Regions from separate parts of the Erwinia sp. Eh17-17 genome, predicted to be linked through region 2. Evidence: predicted binding sites of a transcription regulator. Region 2 holds the regulator's gene; the other holds the start of a gene.

Region 1 (3,402 bases), on a different contig from region 2:
GCTGAAAACGAGCACTTTTTAACCCTGCAATCCCCGCCAGCGTAGGCAGAATGGTGCGCACAAAGGCGAGAAAACGCCCGACCAGCAGCGCCATCAGACCGTGACGGTTAAACAGGTTCCATGCGCGTTGATGATATTGCGCGGGCAGATGCAGCAGCCAGCCTTTCACCAGCCGGGTATTCCCCAGCCAGCGGCCCTGTAAATATCCCAGCCAGCAGCCGAGGCTGGCCGCCGTGGTCAGAATCAACAGGGTAGGGATAAACGCCATCACTCCTTTAGCAATCATCGCCCCGGCCAGCAATAACAGGCTGTCACCGGGTAAAAATGCGGCAGGAAGCAGGCCGTTTTCCAGCAGCAGCGTCAGAAACATAATGCCGTAGACCACCCAAATCACATCCGGATTGGCCAGCGCGGCAAAGTCCTGATGCCAGAGCGCCTGAACAATCTCGTGTAGTACACCCATTCTATTTCCCGTTAACTCATTGCCATTATCGCTGGCGTAACAGCGTCCATCCTGTCACGCCCATTATGTTGGCCATTGCAACACCACCCGTTAGTGTAACTGTAAATACGTTCCAACATCTTGATCAAAGGCGCGAAGCCTGCGGGTCGTTAACATTTTGTTGAGGATCCAGTGCCTTACCCCTTTAAACGTTCGAAACCGGCGGCCAGATCGTCAATCAGATCGTCAACATTTTCCAGCCCGATGTGAACGCGTACCAGCGTACCGGTAAAATCAATGCCGCCCGCCGGGCGGATAGCGGCCAGTTCTTCCGGCTGATTAGCCAGAATCAGTGACTCATAGCCGCCCCAGGAGTACGCCATACTGAAATGGCGGAAGTTATCGAGGTAGTGCGCCAGCTGAACGTCGCTCAGTTTGTCCTTCAGTATAAAGGAAAACAGCCCGCTGCTGCCGGTAAAGTCACGCTGCCAGAACGCATGGCCTTTACACTGTGGCAGCGCCGGGTGATTGACCACGGCCACTTCGGGGCGTTCTGCCAGCCAGTGAGCGACGCGCAGGCCGCTCTCCTGGTGCTGACGCAGACGCACGGCCAGCGTGCGCAGGCCACGGCTGGCCATATAGGCGGTATCCGCGTCAACCATCTGCCCCATCAGATACGAGTTCTCCCGCAGCGTCTCCCAGCAGCGCGCACTGGCGACGGCGGTGCCGATCATCGCATCGGAATGGCCGATCAGATACTTGGTTCCTGCCTGAATGGAGATATCCACGCCAAAATCCAGCGCGCGGAACAGAATACCGGCCCCCCAGGTGTTATCGATCATCACGATCGCCTCAGGGGCTTTGTGGCGGATGGCGGCGACAATCGCCGGGATATCCTGCACTTCCATCGTGATCGAAGCCGGAGATTCCAGAAACACCACGCGCGTGTTGGGCTGCACGAGATCTGCAATTTCGCTGCCGGTGCTGTGATCGAACCAGGTTGTGGTCACCCCCAGCTTGCTGAGGATTTTGCTGCAAAAATCCTGCGTCGGTTCATACACGCTGCCGCTCATCAGCACATTATCCCCGGCGGAGACAAAGGCGAGGATGGCGTTGGAGACTGCCGCAGCGCCACACGGGTAGAGCGCACAGCCTGCGCCGCCTTCCAGTTCGGTCATCGCTTCCTGTAGCGAAAAATGAGTCAGGGTGCCGCGACGGCCATAGAACAGCTCACCGTCTGCCCGCCCGGCAGTGGCGCGCTTTTTATCCGCCACGGTGTCGAATACCAGCGAAGAAGCCCGCTGGATCACGCTGTTAACCGCGCCCTGGGTATAACGTTTGCTGCGTCCGGCGCGAATCAGTGCCGTTTCAATTTTTTCGCTGCTCATAAGAATCCTGTGTCATTTTTACCCTTTTTTTCAACGTTACCACGCCAGCCGTTCTGGTGATATTCGGTAAGAGGATAAGTGATGAAAATTCACTATCAGTGCTTTTAGCCGTTCTGCCAGTCAACGGTTTGTGCAAAAAACGCGCAGAACGTTGTAAATAGTAATGAGAACTACTATCAATTCCCGGCTGTTTTGGTATGATCGGCGATGGATTTTTCGCTTTCAGCAATTGACGTTGGAGACACAGCGTGACAAATGATTTGATGCAGATGGACCTTTCCGTCTGGGGCATGTACCAGCATGCAGACATCGTGGTTAAAGCGGTGATGATTGGCCTTCTGTTGGCATCCGTTGTCACCTGGGCCATTTTCTTCAGCAAAAGCATTGAGCTGAGCGCGGCGCGCAAGCGTCTGAAGCGCGAGCAGCAGCAGCTGGCCGGCGTACGTTCGCTGGAAGAAGCGTCACAGGTTTGTGAAGGCTTTAAAGGTCTCAGCCTCAGCGCGCTGCTGGTGAAAGAAGCGGAAAATGAGCTGGAACTCTCCGCCGGATCTGACGATAACAACGGCATCAAAGACCGTACCGGTTTTCGTCTTGAGCGCCGCGTGGCAGCCTTCAGCCGTCATGCCGGTCGCGGTAACGGCTTCCTCGCCACTATCGGGGCTATCGCGCCGTTTGTTGGTCTGTTCGGCACGGTATGGGGCATCATGAACAGCTTCATCGGCATCGCGAAGACGCAGACCACTAACCTGGCGGTTGTCGCTCCCGGCATTGCTGAAGCGCTGCTGGCGACGGCTATCGGCCTGGTTGCCGCTATCCCTGCGGTCGTGATCTACAACGTCTTTGCCCGCAGCATCGGCAGCTACAAAGCGTCTCTGGGCGATGTGGCCGCGCAGGTTCTGCTGTTACAGAGCCGTGACCTGGACCTTGCTGCCAGCGAAAGCGCACAGCGCGTTCAGCCCGCGCAGAAACTGCGGGTAGGTTAAGCACCATGGCCATGCGATTAAACGAAGATCTCGATAGCAACGGTGAAATGCATGAAATTAACGTGACGCCGTTTATCGACGTCATGCTGGTGCTGCTGATTATCTTTATGGTCGCCGCACCGCTGGCCACCGTTGACGTACGCGTCAATCTGCCTGCTTCCACCAGTTCCCCCCAGCCGCGCCCGGAAAAACCGGTCTATCTGTCGATCAAAGCTGACCGTCAGCTGTTTATCGGCAACGATGCAGTGACGGAAGAGACGCTGGTCGATACGCTGATTAAGCAGACTGAAGGCAAGAAAGATACCACTATCTTCTTCCAGGCCGATAAGTCAGTCGATTATGAAACGCTGATGAGCGTGATGGATAAACTGCGCCAGGCGGGATATCTGAAGATCGGTCTGATGGGGATGGAAACCGTCGGTAAATAAAATGTCTGCCTCTCTGGCCGACTGAAACCGTGCAGGGGGCGACCTTTTTTTCCGGTCGCCCCCTGGCAAATCCCCGGCTATGACACCTGAATCGCCGGTTCTTTCAGACGCCTTATCTGATACTGCTTCACCAGCCGTTTAATCATCAGTGAACCGGCAAG
Region 2 (3,402 bases):
ATTCTCTCCCTGCTGCCTGCCGATGGCAGCAACAAGATTGCGACGCTGGAAGCTGTTGATGCGCCGCGGTTTGCCTATCGCGGTGTTTTCCTCGATGTTGGGCGCAATTTCCACAGTAAGGCCGTTATTCTGCGCATGCTGGACCAGCTTGCTGCCTGGAAGATTAACGTTTTTCATTTTCATCTGACTGATGACGAAGGATGGCGTATTGAGATTCCAGGCCTGCCGGAGCTGACCACCGTGGGGGCCAGACGCTGTCACGATCTGAGTGAACAACACTGCCTGTTACCGCAGCTGGGTTCTGGTCCCTTCAGTAACACCAGCGGAAGCGGTTTCTTCAGCCGTGACGACTATATTGAAATAGTGAAATATGCAGATGCCCGTGGAATTACGGTGATCCCTGAAGTGGATATGCCGGCACATGCCAGAGCCGCTGTGATCTCCATGGAAGCACGTCATCAGCGGTTGATAAAAGAGGGCAAGGTCAGTGAAGCCAATGAATACCGGCTTATCGACCCGACGGATAACTCGAATACGACGTCCGTTCAGCTTTACGATCGCACCAGCTATCTCAATCCCTGCCTGGACTCTTCGCTGCACTTTGTTGATAAAGTGATAAGCGAAATTCAGGCCATGCATCAGCAGGCCGGGCAGCCGCTGACACGCTGGCATTTTGGCGGCGATGAGGCAAAAAATATCCACTTTGGTCCCGGCTACAGCGATATTCTTCCCGGTCGTGCGGAAAAAGGAAAAGGGCTGCTTGATTTGAGCCGTGAAGATAAGCCGTGGGCAAAATCACAAGTCTGTCAGAAGATGATAAAAGCGGGCAAGGTCGCTGACTTCGCCCACCTTCCCAGCTATTTTGCGCTGAAGGTCAGCCATCTGGCTAAGTCTCACGGTATTGACCGTATGCAGGCATGGCAGGATGGCCTGAAAGATGCCCGCGATGCAGGGGAGTTCGCGACAAAGCAAGTAGCCGTTAACTTCTGGGATACGCTTTACTGGGGAGGGTACGACAGCGCCAGCGACTGGGCGAATAAAGGCTACCAGGTGATCATCTCTAACCCTGACTATGTCTATATGGATTTCCCCTATGAGGTTAACCCGCAGGAGCGGGGTTATTACTGGGGAACGCGCTTCAACGATGAACGTAAGATATTCAGCTTTGCACCAGATAACCTGCCGCAAAATGCTGAAACCTCGGTCGATCGCGACGGAAATACCTTCAGTGCCAGGTCTGATAAAGCCTGGGCAGGCGCTTACGGCCTGTCTGCCCAGCTGTGGAGTGAGACGGTACGTAGCGATGCTGATGTCGACTATATGATGTTCCCGCACGTGCTGCCCGTAGCTGAACGTGCGTGGCACCAGGCGTCATGGGAGCAGGATTACCAGGCGGGCAAAGAGTATATCGGTGGTAAAACTGAGTTCGTCGATCGCCAGGCTCTGCGCCAGGACTGGCAGCGTTTTGCTAATATTGTCGGGCAGCGAGAACTGGCAAAACTGGATCGGCGCGGGATTGATTACCGTGTGCCACAGCCGGGTGCACATATCATCGGAGGGAAACTGCAGGCAAACATTGCGTTACCGGGCCTGACCATTCAGTACAGCACGGATGCTGGAAAACGCTGGCAGCGTTACGATGATGACCATCAGCCAGAGGTCGCGGTGGGTGAGGTGCTGATACGGGCAGTCAGTGCCGACGGGCTGCGTTACAGCCGTGAAGAGCGGTTATAGCAGGCATAAAAAAACCGGTGGCTGAGCCACCGGTTTTTACACTGAACCTGGCAGATTATTTATCGTGCAGCGTCTCATCTTCACGACAGTCGCCCAGAGAACAGTGACCATAAAGATACAGACTATGGTTACTCAGTTTGATACCGTGACGCGTAGCGATCTCACGCTGACGCTCCTCAATATATTCGTCTCTGAATTCAATGACTTTACCGCAGTCCAGGCAGATCAGATGATCGTGGTGGTGCTGCTGGGTCAGTTCGAAAACGGATTTACCGCCTTCGAAGTTGTGGCGGGTAACGATCCCCGCGTCATCAAACTGGTTCAGCACGCGGTAAACCGTGGCCAGACCAATTTCTTCGCCCATATCAATCAGGCGTTTGTACAAGTCTTCCGCACTGACGTGATGGCCCTCTGGCTCCTGAAGCACTTCCAGAATTTTCAGTCGGGGAAGCGTGACTTTCAGGCCGGCCTTCTTTAATGCGGTGTTATTGTCAGTCATGCGGATATTGTCCTGTTACTTTGCTAGTCACTTAGTGGCTGAAAAGCCCTGAACATCGGTCGGCGCTAAGAACGAGTGCGTTTCAGTATAGAACTGATACTGCGAAATGAAAACCAAAAGGGATGCCTGAAACCGCAAGGGATGTAAGGATAAGTGTCATTACATCCAGGGAAGCGCGCGCCCGAATTATGTCAGGTTAACATTTCGATCTGCCTCATCTCATCGCCCTTTGGGCGACTCACGTCCTTCAAAAAGGGGCAGGCGCTGAGAAAGCGGGTAACCGATGGGGTTATTGTACAGTTTTGCAGGTGAAAGTTACAAACATGTATCTATTACTTCTATAGGAAAAACCACTTTCTTGATGTGAGATACCTCCCACATCAAGTGGTTGTGGTTATGCTTCGATGATGTCTTGCAGCTGAAGCTCATCAAAAATCTGTTTTACCCACCGATCAACACGCTCGTTGGTGAGTTCAGGCTGGCGATCTTCGTCAATGGCCAGGCCTAAGAAGTGGTTGTCATCAGCCATGCCTTTAGAGGCTTCGAAATGATAGCCCTCACTTGGCCAGTGACCAACGATCACCGCACCGTTCGGCTCGATGATGTCGCGAATAGTGCCCATTGCGTCGCAGAAATACTCGGAATAGTCTTCCTGATCGCCACAGCCAAACAGCGCCACCAGTTTACCGTTGAAGTCGATCTCTTCCAGCGTCGGGAAGAAGTCATCCCAGTCGCACTGGGCCTCACCGTAGTACCAGGTGGGGATGCCGAGCAGCAGAATATCAAAGGCTTCAAGGTCTTCTTTGCTGCTTTTAGCAATATCACGAACTTCTGCAACATCTTTCCCCAGTTGCTTCTGGATCATTTTTGCAATGTTTTCGGTATTACCTGTATCGCTACCAAAGAAAATGCCGACGAGTGCCATGAGTTTAATAACCTCTTGAATCTTAATGATATGGAGACTGCTGATTTTTCGCAGATAGCGTTAATGATAACAGACCGCTGTGAGCGGATAAACGAGTAATACTGCTGGTTTTGTCGCTGAGTGCTAAGGCCCGGATACGCTCAGGGCTGATGGCGCTGCAACTGTTCCAGCAGCATCTCTTCAATCAGCTCGCTGCGGCTCATATTACGCTCGAAAGCCAGCTGGTTCAGGACATCTACCGCCT

The links. The regulator Fur, encoded in region 2, represses iron uptake genes when iron is present. The targets are predictions, from matches to a motif close to ATAATAATGAGAACNACTATCAA.
Region 1: exbB (tol-pal system-associated acyl-CoA thioesterase) is a predicted target of Fur. The motif match lies at 1,988-2,010, and genes of this name have one in related genera.

Annotation. Positions count from the first base shown of each region.
Region 1 covers NZ_JBDFQT010000006.1:72,878-76,279, forward strand. Annotated here, with positions in the region: gene ABEH87_RS15920 (DedA family protein) at 1-463, opposite strand, end outside; gene metC (cystathionine beta-lyase) at 640-1,830, opposite strand; gene exbB (tol-pal system-associated acyl-CoA thioesterase) at 2,079-2,813, shown strand; gene exbD (TonB system transport protein ExbD) at 2,819-3,241, shown strand; gene ABEH87_RS15940 (MFS transporter) at 3,319-3,402, opposite strand, start outside.
Region 2 covers NZ_JBDFQT010000002.1:588,073-591,474, reverse strand. Annotated here, with positions in the region: gene ABEH87_RS08150 (beta-N-acetylhexosaminidase) at 1-1,734, shown strand, start outside; gene fur (ferric iron uptake transcriptional regulator) at 1,790-2,233, opposite strand; gene fldA (flavodoxin FldA) at 2,628-3,158, opposite strand; gene ybfE (LexA regulated protein) at 3,299-3,402, opposite strand, start outside.